DNA from 3 places in the Mesorhizobium sp. Cs1321R2N1 genome. Region 3 is predicted to be linked to each of the others. Evidence: riboswitches for the same ligand, from Rfam matches in the RefSeq annotation. Region 3 holds a riboswitch; each other region holds the start of a gene.
What was found. Region 3 has a riboswitch for thiamine pyrophosphate ahead of thiC (phosphomethylpyrimidine synthase ThiC). Riboswitches for the same ligand answer to the same signal wherever they lie in the genome.

Region 1: linked by a shared signal. The riboswitch ahead of thiB (thiamine ABC transporter substrate binding subunit) and the one ahead of thiC (phosphomethylpyrimidine synthase ThiC) in region 3 are both predicted to bind thiamine pyrophosphate.
Region 2: linked by a shared signal. The riboswitch ahead of O7A61_RS19795 (YkoF family thiamine/hydroxymethylpyrimidine-binding protein) and the one ahead of thiC (phosphomethylpyrimidine synthase ThiC) in region 3 are both predicted to bind thiamine pyrophosphate.

Annotation. Positions count from the first base shown of each region.
Region 1 covers NZ_JAPYKP010000064.1:18,359-22,565, reverse strand. The annotation lists gene thiP (thiamine/thiamine pyrophosphate ABC transporter permease) at 1-1,153, opposite strand, end outside; gene thiB (thiamine ABC transporter substrate binding subunit) at 1,177-2,175, opposite strand; TPP riboswitch at 2,219-2,333, opposite strand; gene O7A61_RS17530 (thiamine diphosphokinase) at 2,421-3,065, shown strand; gene O7A61_RS17525 (ABC-F family ATP-binding cassette domain-containing protein) at 3,067-4,207, shown strand, end outside.
Region 2 covers NZ_JAPYKP010000081.1:10,384-14,590, reverse strand. The annotation lists gene O7A61_RS19805 (ABC transporter ATP-binding protein) at 1-358, opposite strand, end outside; gene O7A61_RS19800 (ABC transporter permease) at 355-1,110, opposite strand; gene O7A61_RS19795 (YkoF family thiamine/hydroxymethylpyrimidine-binding protein) at 1,215-1,823, opposite strand; TPP riboswitch at 1,814-1,927, opposite strand; gene O7A61_RS19790 (hypothetical protein) at 2,211-2,513, shown strand; gene msrA (peptide-methionine (S)-S-oxide reductase MsrA) at 2,700-3,218, opposite strand; gene O7A61_RS19780 (glycosyltransferase family 39 protein) at 3,404-4,207, opposite strand, start outside.
Region 3 covers NZ_JAPYKP010000009.1:27,312-31,518, reverse strand. The annotation lists gene O7A61_RS04420 (potassium transporter Kup) at 1-971, opposite strand, end outside; TPP riboswitch at 1,636-1,752, shown strand; gene thiC (phosphomethylpyrimidine synthase ThiC) at 1,855-3,678, shown strand; gene thiO (glycine oxidase ThiO) at 3,675-4,207, shown strand, end outside.

The DNA of each region.
Region 1 (4,207 bases), on a different contig from region 3:
GTGTCCTTGAGCCGGAGCGGCGGTTCAATGCCAGCGCCCTCCGCGCCATTGTGAGAGCCAGCGACAGCATCACCGAAAGGAACGCCGACAGGAACGCGAGCACGGCACTGGTCAGTGTCGCTTGCCGGACAGTGGCCTCACCGGCCAGCCGGCCGAGATCGGCGCCCAATCCGGCCGCCACGGTCGCCGCCATGGGTCCCACGACGAACAGCAGCGCCAGCCCGATGAGCAGGGCATTCAGCACGGCCTCAATCCTGTTGACCGAGAGATAGCGGCGCGGCGCGACCGGCAGGTTGGTGTCGCCGACGACATTGGCACCAAGCCGGGTCAACGCCAGCACCACGACAAAGGTCAGCGCGATCTGCAACAATGTCAGCGCGACAGCCCGCGCGGGATCGAAATCGAAGCGCAATGCCTGATAGATGCCGACCTCCAGCGTCGTCGCGGCCGGTCCGCCGCCGAGCGTCAGCACGATGGTGAAGGATGTGATGCAGAGCATGAAGATAAGTCCGGCGACACCAGGCAAGGCGGCCCGCAGCGTCGGCCATTCGATCAGCCGCAACGCCGGTCGCGCTCCCATGCCGAGCTGGCTCGCCAGCCGCCACTGGTCCGAGGGGATGGTTTGCAGCGCCTCCAGGAACAGGCGGGTGGCCAATGGCAGGTTGAAGAAGACATGGGCAACGAGAATGCCGGAGAGGCCGTAGATGCCCGGCCACCCCTGGCCGCCAACCCAGTTGGACAGACCGGCGAAATAGCCGGCTCGGCCGTAGAGCGCCAGGATGCCGAGCGCCGCGACGATCGCCGGCAGCGCCAGCGGCACGGCGAAGAGCTGCAGGATGAAGGCGCGGCCGCGGAAACGTGGATGCCGCGACAGCGCCCGCGCCACGAACAGGGCAGGCCCGACCGAGAGCAGCGTCGACAGGGCCGCCTGCCAGAGCGTGAAGCGCACGACACGGAAGAGGTAAGGATCGAAGGCGGCCCAGGCGCCGGAAAAATCGTGGGCGCCTTCGGCGAGCAGCCCGGCAAAAGCGCCGCCGATCAGCAGCGCGGTTGCGGCAAGCGCGACAATGCCGGCTGTGATGCGGGGGTCAGAGCGGGTTTGCCCTGAGAACCGACGATCGACTTGGGAAACATTGTGTTCCTTGGCGGTCATCTCACGAGACTAGCCCACAAAGCCTACTTGCTCATCACCGCCAGCCATTCGTCCACCCAGGCCTTGCGGTTGGCCGCGACTTCCTCGGGGCTGAACAGCAAGGTCTTGGTCGGCTTGACCAGTTTGTCGAAGGCAGGGTTGAGCGGCTTGTCGGTCTTGCCGGCCGGGAACATCCAGTTGGTCTCCGGGATGGCGTCCTGGAATTTCGGCCCGGTCATGAAAGCCATGAACTTGGCCGCCAGCGGGTTCTTGGCGCCTGTCGTGGTGATGCCGGCGACCTCGATCTGCAGATACTCGCCCTCTTCAAAGGATGCCGCCTGGTAGCGCTCGGTGTTCTCGGCGACCATGTGGTAGGCCGGCGAGGTGGTGTAGGACAGCACCATCGGCGCCTCGCCCTTGGTGAACAGGCCATAGGCCTCGCTCCAGCCCGGCGTCACGGTCAGCACCTTGGCCTTGAGCTTGGCCCAGGCTTCCGGCGCCTTGTCGCCATAGACCGACTTCACCCACAACAGCAGGCCGAGACCGGGCGTCGACGTGCGCGGATCCTGAATGACGATCTTGTCATTGGCACTGCCCTCGACCAGGTCCTTCAGGCTTTTCGGCGGCGTCTTCAGCTTTTCGGTATCGTAGACGACAGCGAAATAGCCATAGTCGAAGGGGACGAAAGTATCGTCGCTCCAGCCGCCCGGCACATTGACATCGCTCACCGCGCCGTGCGGCGCGAACAGGCCCGACGCCTTGGCATCGGCGGTGAGATTGGTGTCGAGGCCGAGCACGATATCGGCCTTGGTCGAAGCGCCTTCCAGCTTGACGCGGTTGAGCAGCGCCACGCCATCGGCGACCGAGACGAACTCGACATCGCAGCCACATTCGGCCTCGAATTCCTTCTTCACCACCGGGCCTGGACCCCAGTCGGCGGTGAAGCTCTCATAGGTGTAGACGGTGAGCTTGTCCTTGGCCAAAGCCGGCCCGGACAGGGTCACTACCGTGGCCGCGATGAGGGAATATAAAAGCGTGCGCATCGGCGCCTCCTTCGTTTGCGTTGAAAGGAATTGAGGCGTCGGATTGTCCGAAACGTCTAATCCCTCCGCCGGTACAAACCGGATCAGGTTCAGCGGGTTGGCGAGACTGCCTCTCAGCCGGCCCGCGAAAGTCGCGTCCGGCACCCCGTTAGAGCGTTTCGACACATAAGCCCGACCGATGGGACACGCAAGTGGGAGTTTGCCGCCTTCCGTTTCCCGTGCCGGGCTGGTAAGGGCGACGGGATATGAGCACATTCACCATCCTGCTTGGCGGCGATCTCATCCGCACGCCCCGGCTTGACCGCCAGGTCGAAGGCTCGCGCGTCATCGCCGCCGACGCCGGCATCGGCCATGCGCGGATGCTGGGCCTTGTGCCGGAACTGTGGGTCGGTGATTTCGATTCCGTGCCGCCCGATCTGCCCGCCCACCTGGCCGCGGTGCCGCGGCAAACCTTCCCGGCGGAAAAGGACAAGACCGACGGCGAACTGGCGATCGCGGCAGCCCTTGAACGCGGGGCGACGCGCCTTGTGCTGGCGGGCGCCTTCGGCGGCAAGCGCGCCGACCACGCCTTCCTGCACCTGGCGCTTGGTCTGCGGTTGGCCGAAGCCGGAACGGATGTGCTTCTGACCAGCGGTGCCCAGGAGGCTGTCCCCTTGCTGCTCGGCAGGGCCAGCTTCGATTATGCCGACGGCACGCTGTTTTCGATCCTTGGCTTCTCCGAACTCTCCGGCCTGACCGTCACCGGCGCCAAATGGCCGCTCGACAAGGTCGAGGTGGCCTTCGGTTCGTCGTTAACCATTTCCAACGAGGTCAAGGGCCGCCTCGACATCGCGCTTCGCCATGGCCGAGCCCTGCTGCTCGCCCATCCCTATCCATTGCCTGAAAGCTGACATGGCCCCGCCTCTTCTCAATCTCGACGGGATAAAACTGACTTTTGGCGGCACGCCGCTGCTCGACGGCGCCGCCTTGACCGTTTCGGCCGGCGACAAGATCGCGCTGGTCGGCCGCAACGGGTCCGGCAAGTCGACGCTGCTCAAAATCGCCGCCGGCCTGGTCGAGCCGCAGGACGGCGAGGTGTTCCGCCAGCCTTCCGCGACAGTGCGCTATCTGCCGCAAATGCCAGACATGGACGGCTTCGCCAATGTGCGGGCCTATGTCGAAGCCGGGCTCGGGCCGGCCGACGATCCCTACCGCGCCAGCTATCTGATGGAGCATCTCGGCCTGTCGGGCGAGGAACGGCCAGGCGACCTGTCCGGCGGCGAGGCCAGGCGCGCCGCGCTTGTCCGTGTCATGGCGCCAGAGCCCGGCATCCTGCTACTTGATGAGCCGACGAACCATCTCGATTTGTCTGTCATCGAATGGCTGGAAGAGGAGCTCGTCCGGACTTCCTCGGCGCTCATCGTCATTTCGCATGACCGCCGCTTCCTTGAACGCGTGTCGCGCGCCACCGTCTGGCTCGACCGTGGCCAGACCCGCAGGCTGGACAAGGGCTTTGGCCATTTCGAGGAATGGCGCGACCTGGTGCTGGAAGAGGAAGAGCGCGAACAGCACAAGCTCGGCCGCCAGATCGTGCGCGAGGAGCACTGGCTGCGCTATGGCGTGACGGCGCGGCGCAAGCGCAACATGCGCCGATTGGGCGAACTACAGACCATGCGCCAGCGCTTTCGCGGCCATCGCGGCGCCGAAGGATCCGCGACCATGGTGGCAAGCGACGCCGCCGAATCCGGCAAGCTGGTGATCGAAGCCAAGAACATCGAGAAAAGCTTTGGTGATCTCACCGTGGTCAAGGGGTTCTCGACCCGCATCCAGCGCGGCGACCGCGTCGGTCTTGTCGGGCCGAACGGCGCCGGCAAGACGACACTCCTGAAGATGCTGACCGGCGAGTTGGCGCCGGACGCAGGATCGGTGCGGCTCGGCACCAATCTGGAAATCGCCACACTCGACCAGAAGCGTGAGGCCGTCGACCCGCAGGAGACGCTGGCGCAATATCTCACCGACGGGCGCGGCGAGAACCTGGTCATCAATGGCGAGC
Region 2 (4,207 bases), on a different contig from region 3:
CAAGCCCGAACTCGGCAAACAGCGGCGCGACCCGCGTCCGCGCCGCCTTGCGGTTGACGCCTTGCACCTCGAGCCCGAGCGTCGTGTTGTCGAGGATGCGCCGCCACGGCATCAGCGCGTCGCGCTGAGGCATGAAGGCGAAATGCCTGCCGTGATCGTCGAGCGGCGCGCCGTCGAAGAACATCTCACCCTCGCCATGCTCGGCGCCGGTCAAAAGCTGGAACAGCGTCGACTTGCCGGCACCCGAAGGCCCAAGGATCGAGACGAATTCTCCGGCATCCACGCGCAGTGAAATGTCGGCGAGCACTTCGAGCCCGCCAAAGGCCTTGCGCATGTGCCGCAATTCGAGCCGGCTCATGCTTGCGGGCCTTGTCCGGCGGCTTGCCTGCCAGCGGCTCGTTCCCAGGGCATGGCAAGACGCTGGAGCAGCACCGTCAGCCCGAACAGGACGAGGGTGAGCGCGGCGCTGACGCCGACGGCGGCGAGCACCAGGTCGGGACGGAAATTGTTCTTGGCGTTGAGCATGTAGATGCCCAGCCCTTTGGCCGCGCCCGCATATTCGGCGAAGATGGCGCCGACGACGGCGTAGGTGATGGAGATCCTGAGGCCCGCGAAGAAATACGGCAGCGCCGAAGGCAACCGTGCCAGCATGAAGACCCGCCAGCGCCCTGCTCCCATGGCGCGCAGCATCTGGCCAATCTCGACCTCGGTCGCCTCGTAGCCCTGCACGAGCGCTACCAGCATCGGGAAGAAGGTGACCAGCGCCACCAGCATGATCTTGGGCGTCAGCCCGAAACCGAACCAAAGCACCACCAATGGCGCGATGGCGACCAGCGGCAAAGTCTGGCTGACGATAAACACGGGAAACAGCGCGCGCCGCAAAGGCTGGAAGAAGTCGACCAGCATCGACAGCGCGAAGGCGGCGCTGAGCGAACAGGCAAAACCGATCAGCGTGGCGCGGATGGTGGGAATGGCATTGTCGAGCAGCGCGTCACGATTGAGCATCGCCTGTTCGAAGACGCGCGAGGGCGCCGGCAGAACCGTCGGCTTGATGCCGGAATGGTTTGCGTAGAGTTCCCAAGCCACGAGCACCAGACCGATCGTTATCACGGCCGGCGCTGCCTGGGCGAAGAAGCCCGCGAGTTGACGCGAGTTGAATGACGATGAAACCACGAGAAGATAACCTTGACGGCGCGCGCTTCGGCGCGAGCGGTTCAAACGGCAGTGGGACTGTTGGCCGAAACCGTGACGTCGAGGGTTACGTGGCCGGCGCCTGGCCCGAAGCGGCAGAACGCTTCATCGAGCGCCGAGAAGATCGCGCCGGCATCGCCGCGCAGCTTGGTGCAGAAATTCTTGGAGCGATCGTAGACGCCGGACTGCTTCAGGAAATCGATGCAGCCATAGATCTCGTCCATGTGGTCGTCCGTGCCCATCACATAGAGCGAGAACTGCGCCGCCGCTGGCTGCCCAGTGGCGGGCGCGCCGCGCACGGCGGTGATGGCCGCTTGCTTGCGTGGTCCGAGTGGCCCGGCGGGTCCGCCGAACGTGTCGGAGCGGCAGATCGGATCGTCCGGCTCCCCCGGACAGCCACGCGAAATGGTGGCCGACAGCACGCAATGCTTGCCGCTGCCGGACGCAGCCACGAAAAGGTCACGCAGCGCCGGGAACAACACCTCGGGGGACCCGACCAGCAGGGTCGAGATGTCGTCGGTCTCGATCCTGAGCTTGGCGCGATATGGATCGAGCGCGCCGAGCGCACCCAGGATGACGCCGACAAAATCGTCGGCCATTGGATATAGGGAAACCTGTGCACCTGAAAACATCGCCCGCCTCGCTCCGCTGGTATTACCCAGATCAGCTTCTAGGGTCTGTGAGCTTGCCGCCCCCGTCTCAGCCCCGACCGTACGGAGCACCCCTGTGGATGGCGGCGTTAAAGCACCATTCGATCGGTTGGGGAAGCTGTTTTTTCAGCAAGCTGCGCCAAAAGCATTGCGCCAGCGCAGACGCAACCGCGTGCCGCCGGCTCGGAAATTGTCTGGAACCTTCGCAATGCCGAGGGGTTGTCCCACCAGACGCAATCGCAGGAAAAGTGTGAAGCGGTTTCTGGCCGGAATTGCGTCAAAACAAAGAGATAGAGCGGTCAGTTGCTTCCGCGAAGCCCGTGAACCGCTCTGGCGACGAATTCATAGAAATGGAGACAAACCATGCTTATGAAAATCCTCGCGGCCTCGGCCTTCACCATTGCCCTTGCAACATCGGCCATGGCGCAAAGCAATAGCGCAGCCGGCGCGGATCGGCCCGGCGGCAGCGGCAAGTCGGTCACTGTAGACCCAGCTACCCCTGCTTCGCCCAATACAATCGATCCGGGCGCAACCAACAGCACGACCATCGCGCCGGGTGACATGAATTCCAACGCGGACCAGAATTGCCCGAACAATCCGCAGGGCGCGCAGACGGATGCCAATGGCAATGCGACCGCGCCGACCGTTAACGACAGCAACTGCGGGAAATAGTTTTCGCAGCATGGAAATCGCGGACTGAGGTTCCGCGATTTCCATGCGCATCGATTTCAGTGTCCGCCACGACCGGCCGGCGGCGCCCTTCGCGCCGATTCGAACTGTCAACCGCCGGACGGTGGTTAACAGCCGCTATGGTCTTGTGGCAACCAGCGGGAGCTTCTGCCCGCCGCCAAAAAAATCTTATGAAACTGCCTTTTCGCGAACCGGCAGTTTCCAGCCTGGCCTGATAAAATGGCAGGTGTAGCCGTTGGGATATTTCTCCAGATAATCCTGGTGCTCGGGCTCGGCCTCCCAGAACGCACCGACCGCCGCGAGCTCGGTGACAACCTTGCCGGGCCACAGGCCGGAGGCATCGACATCGGCGATGGTGTCCTCCGCCACACGCTTCTGCTCCTCGCTAGTGTAGTAGATTGCCGAGCGATAGCTCATGCCGACATCGTTGCCCTGGCGGTTGCGCGTCGTCGGATCGTGGATCTGGAAGAAGAATTCCAGAAGCTGGCGGAAGCTGATTTTCGCTGGATCGAAGGTGATCTCGATGGCTTCGGCATGCGTGCCATGATTGCGATAGGTGGCGTTCGGCACGTCGCCGCCGCTGTAGCCGACACGGGTGGCGAGGACGCCCGGGAAGCGCCGAATCAGATCCTGCATGCCCCAGAAGCAGCCACCGGCAAGCACTGCACGTTCGCTCGAAGTCGCCATGTAACGTCTCCTCAAAGGCAATCCCAGGAAAGTGTAGCGGCTTTCCCCGGGGAATTGCGCGACAACAAATATGGATATCCCCATAAATGGGCATTGTCGCCCGGTTCGTCCAGTCAGACGAGCGGCCATTCGGTCATACCGGTGGAAGGCGCCCCCTAACGAACCGGCGCATGACACTGCCCGCCTTAGACGCGCGGATGCCGGGTCCGGCTGCTGGCGGCAACCGGCAGATATCGCGTACCAGGCGGAATGGCGGCAAAACTGACCGCTACCGGCGGCGCCTCGCGCGACCAGTTGAAAAGAACCGTCTTGACCGGGATGTTGTCCAACCATGCCCGCAACTGTGGCGGCACGCCATGACCCCGCCAAATCATCAGCATGCCATGGTCGCGCAACCGCTGCCTCGTGATCCAGGGTGCGAACCGCATATCGAGGTCGGTGAAGATCGACGGCTTGTCATAGGCATTGAGGCCCGCCAGCATGGCAAGATTGGTGTCGCCACCGACGATGTCGAGCTGGCCGGGCGCCGCCGCGTGCCAGATTGCCTCGGCCTCGTCCGAGATCGGCTGCGCGGGCCAGCAGACGGCGTCCATGCGCCCGCGCACATTGCAGTCCGTCCAGCGGATTGCCGCATAGGCGCCCGACATGGTGACGATGCAGATGAAGGCGCAGATCGCCAGCTTTCGCATCTCGACGGTGCCGAGCCGGTGACCCAGAAAGGCCAACGCGACGATGCCGACAAGATTGTACATCGGCGCGCCCCAGGCCTCGCCGGTGCCGGTGAACAGCGAGGCCACCATGACCAGCGCCGCGGGCCCAAGCCCCATCCATAGGAGATAGACGAGCGTGCCGCGCTCGACCGGCTCTTGCGGGGCTGGTGAGCGCCGCAAGAGCCCTGATAGCACCAACACCAGGAGAAAGCCGGAAAGCCCGGCGATCTGGACGCCGATATAGTAGAGCCGCGCTCGGTGCTCGCTCACCCACGCATC
Region 3 (4,207 bases):
TGGCCGGACTGCTTTTCCGATGTGTGCAGGATTTCCAGCCGCGGCAGCATGTTGAGTTGCACTGCCTGCCGGGTCAGCGAAAAAGCCCCTGAAATCACCGCCTGGCTGGCGATGACGGTCGCTGCGGTGGCCAGCACCACCATCGGGATCAGCGTCCAGCCCCCGTTCATCTCGAAAAACGGATGGCCGACCACACCTTTGTTCGCAAGGATGAAGGCACCTTGCCCGGCATAGTTCAGCAGCAGGCAGGGAAACACGATCGTCAGCCAGGCCAGCACCATGGGCTTGCGGCCGAAATGGCCGAGATCGGCATAGAGCGCCTCACCGCCAGTGACGGCAAGGAAGACCGCGCCGATGGTGACGGAGGCGACGCCTGGCGAATGGATCAGGAAGGCGACGATGTAGTACGGGCTGATCGCCCACAGGATTTCCGGATCGGCGATGATGTGGTTGAGGCCGGACAGGCCGATAGCCAGGAACCAGACAGCGGTCACCGGCCCGAACACCAGACCGACGCCGCCCGTGCCGAAGCGCTGTACCGCGAACAGCATGGCGAGAACGACCAGTGTCAGGGGCACGACATAAGGCTGGAACGTCGGCGTGACGACATCCATGCCCTCCACCGCCGACAGAACGGAAATCGCTGGCGTAATGACGGCATCGCCGAAAAACAGCGAGGCGCCGATGATGCCGATGCCGAGCATCACCGCCGAGCGCTTCGGAAAGCTGCCGCGCGCCAGCGCCATCAGCGACAGCACGCCACCCTCGCCGCGGTTGTCGGCGCGCAGCACGAACATGATGTATTTTACTGTAACTGTGATCGTGAGCGACCAGATGATCAGCGACAGGACGCCGAGAATATCTGTGCGATCAGCGACGTTGCCGCCCGACGAGGCATGCAGCGCTTCGCGGAGCGCATAGATCGGGCTGGTGCCGATATCGCCATAGACCACACCGAGTGCGCCAAGCATCAACAACTCAGTACTTTGAGACGAGCCGGGATGTCCCGCTAGTTCCTCAACGTCACAACTGTTGGCAGAATCCACGACAGCCATTCGTATGCTTCCCACGGGTACTGTGCTCTACGGCCAACGCAATTCTGCATTTCCGAGGCACGCGTCCTTGCGACGGGTAGCCTCGGCCGATTGGGCGGTGCGACAAGGAGAGGGAGGAGCTCGCTGCACTGCCGCTATCGGCCGAGGCGTCTGGAAATTGCCAATCGGGACTGCCATGTTGAAGTCGGCTGGCATGTCACCAGCCCATTACTCCATCAACCAGCAAATTAGCAATTTTTAAGATTTAAACTATGGATGAAACAATATTACGTCATCAAACTGATGTCGATTGAACTGCTATACCGAAGTAATATTTTCATTAAGTCACGAGTTCCTAGATATTATCGAGCTACAACTATCAACGAGCAGTTTATGAAAGTCAATATCTTCATGGTTTCAGATGTAGCATTTCGGTCGGTTTGTCATAGACCATGAGCGTTTCACCGGCCCCCCGCGACTACAGAATCGAGCGCGGACCGAGCCGGTCCGCGTCCTGTTTATACAACCCTTCCTTCTGGCTTCGACCTACCGCCCTGGACCGAATGCGCTTGACAAAAGGCCACCGGCTCGGTCCAATTGACCCATTCACCAGGGGAGTCCCGGCAAGGGGCTGAGATACTGCTGGCTTTCGCGGCGCAGTGACCCGTTGAACCTGATCCAGTTCATACTGGCGTAGGGACGGTGCAAGCGCTTTGCGGGAGTCATGCCCGAAGACCTGTCTCGAGCAGGTCGACCAAGGTGTCTCCATCCTTCCGGCACAGAACTGGGTCTCCATTGCAAATGAGCAAAGGAGCCTCAAATGAATGCCTTGACCCCCGCAGTTTCGACGGGACCCCTGCCCGCCTCACGCAAGATACACAAGCAAGGCACCCTCCACCCGCAGATCAGGGTGCCGATGCGCGAAATCTCCGTCCACCCGACCGCCGGCGAACCGCCTGTGACGGTCTATGATCCATCCGGCCCCTACACTGATCAAACGGTCGAAACGAGTATAGAGAAAGGCCTCGCCCGGCTTCGGCACGAATGGATTACGGCTCGTGGCGATGTCGAATTCTACGATGGCCGCGACATCACGCCGGAAGACAACGGATTTGCGACTGGCGCGCGCCTGACGCCGGAATTTCCCATTCGCAATCGGCCGCTCAGGGCCAACGCAGACAAGGCGGTGACCCAGCTTGCCTATGCCCGCGCCGGCATCATCACGCCCGAAATGGAATTCGTCGCCATTCGCGAGAACCTTGGACGCGAAAGCCTGCGCGGCAAGCTGCAGCGGGACGGCGAGGCCTTCGGTGCGGCGATCCCCGATTTTGTCACGCCGGAATTCGTGCGTGACGAGGTAGCGCGGGGGCGGGCAATCATTCCCGCCAACATCAACCATCCCGAAAGCGAGCCGATGATCATCGGCCGCAATTTCCTGGTCAAGATCAATGCCAATATCGGCAACTCTGCTGTCACCTCCTCAATGACTGAGGAGGTCGAAAAGATGGTCTGGGCGACCCGCTGGGGCGCCGATACGGTCATGGATCTGTCGACCGGTCGCAACATCCACAACATCCGCGAATGGATCGTACGCAATTCGCCGGTGCCGATCGGCACGGTGCCGCTCTACCAGGCGCTGGAAAAGGTCGGCGGCATTGCCGAGGACCTGAATTGGGAGGTCTATCGCGATACGCTGATCGAACAGGCCGAGCAAGGCGTCGACTATTTCACCATCCATGCCGGCGTCCGTCTGCATTACATCCCGCTGACCGTCGAGCGGGTTACCGGCATCGTCTCGCGCGGCGGCTCGATCATGGCGAAATGGTGCCTGCATCATCACCGCGAAAGCTTCCTCTATGAGCATTTCGAGGAGATCTGCGACATCGCCAGAGCCTACGACGTCTCCTTCTCGCTCGGTGACGGCCTTCGGCCGGGCTCGATCGCCGACGCCAACGACGCGGCGCAATTCGCCGAGCTGGAGACGCTCGGCGAATTGACGAAGATCGCCTGGGCCATGGACTGCCAGGTGATGATCGAGGGGCCGGGCCATGTCCCCATGCACAAGATCAAGCAAAACATGGACAAGCAGCTCGCAGTCTGCGGCGAAGCACCGTTCTACACGCTTGGACCGCTGACGACCGACATTGCGCCCGGCTACGATCACATCACCAGCGGCATCGGCGCCGCCATGATCGGCTGGTTCGGCACCGCCATGCTCTGCTATGTGACGCCGAAGGAACATCTCGGTCTGCCGGACCGCAACGACGTCAAAACCGGCGTCATCACCTACAAAATTGCCGCGCACGCGGCCGACCTGGCGAAAGGCCACCCGGCGGCGAAAACCAGGGATGATGCCCTTTCTCGCGCCCGTTTCGAGTTCCGCTGGGAGGACCAGTTCAACCTGTCGCTCGATCCGGAAACCGCCCGTTCCTTTCACGACGAGACCTTGCCGAAGGAGGCGCACAAGGTGGCGCATTTCTGCTCGATGTGCGGGCCGAAATTCTGCTCGATGCGCATCTCCCACGACATCCGCGCCGAAGCGCAGAAGGAGGGGATGGCGGCGATGGCGGAAAAATACCGCGCGGGCGGCGATCTCTATATGCCGGTGAGTGACACCACGCCCGAGGTGCCGGAGCCGTCATGAGGGTGCTGGTCAAGGGGGCCGGCGTCGCCGGCCTCACCGCGGCCTTCGAGCTCACCAGTCGCGGCGCGGAGGTCACCGTCGCTGAAATCGGGTGTGGTCTCGGCGGCAGCGCATCGTGGTTTGCCGGCGGCATGCTGGCGCCCTGGTGCGAGCGCGAAAGCGCGGAGCAGCCTGTGCTGGACCTCGGACGCGGCGCCGCCGAATGGTGGGATGCCGTGCTGCCAGGTCAGGTGACGCGGGCCGGAACGCTGGTTGTTGCAACGCCGCGGGATGCGGGCGAGCTTGACCGCTTCGCAAGCCGCACCTCGAGCCATCGCTGGATCGATGAGGAGGAAATCGCGCGGCTGGAGCCCGACCTCGCCGGCCGTTTTCGCCGCGCCCTGTTCTTCGCCGGCGAGGCGCATCTCGAGCCGCGCACTGCAATGGCAGCGCTTCACGAAAAGCTCGTCGCGATGGGCGTCGACTTCCGCTTTGCCACGGACGCCCGGCAGCTTTCCGGATTCGACCGTGAGATAGACTGCGTGGGAAT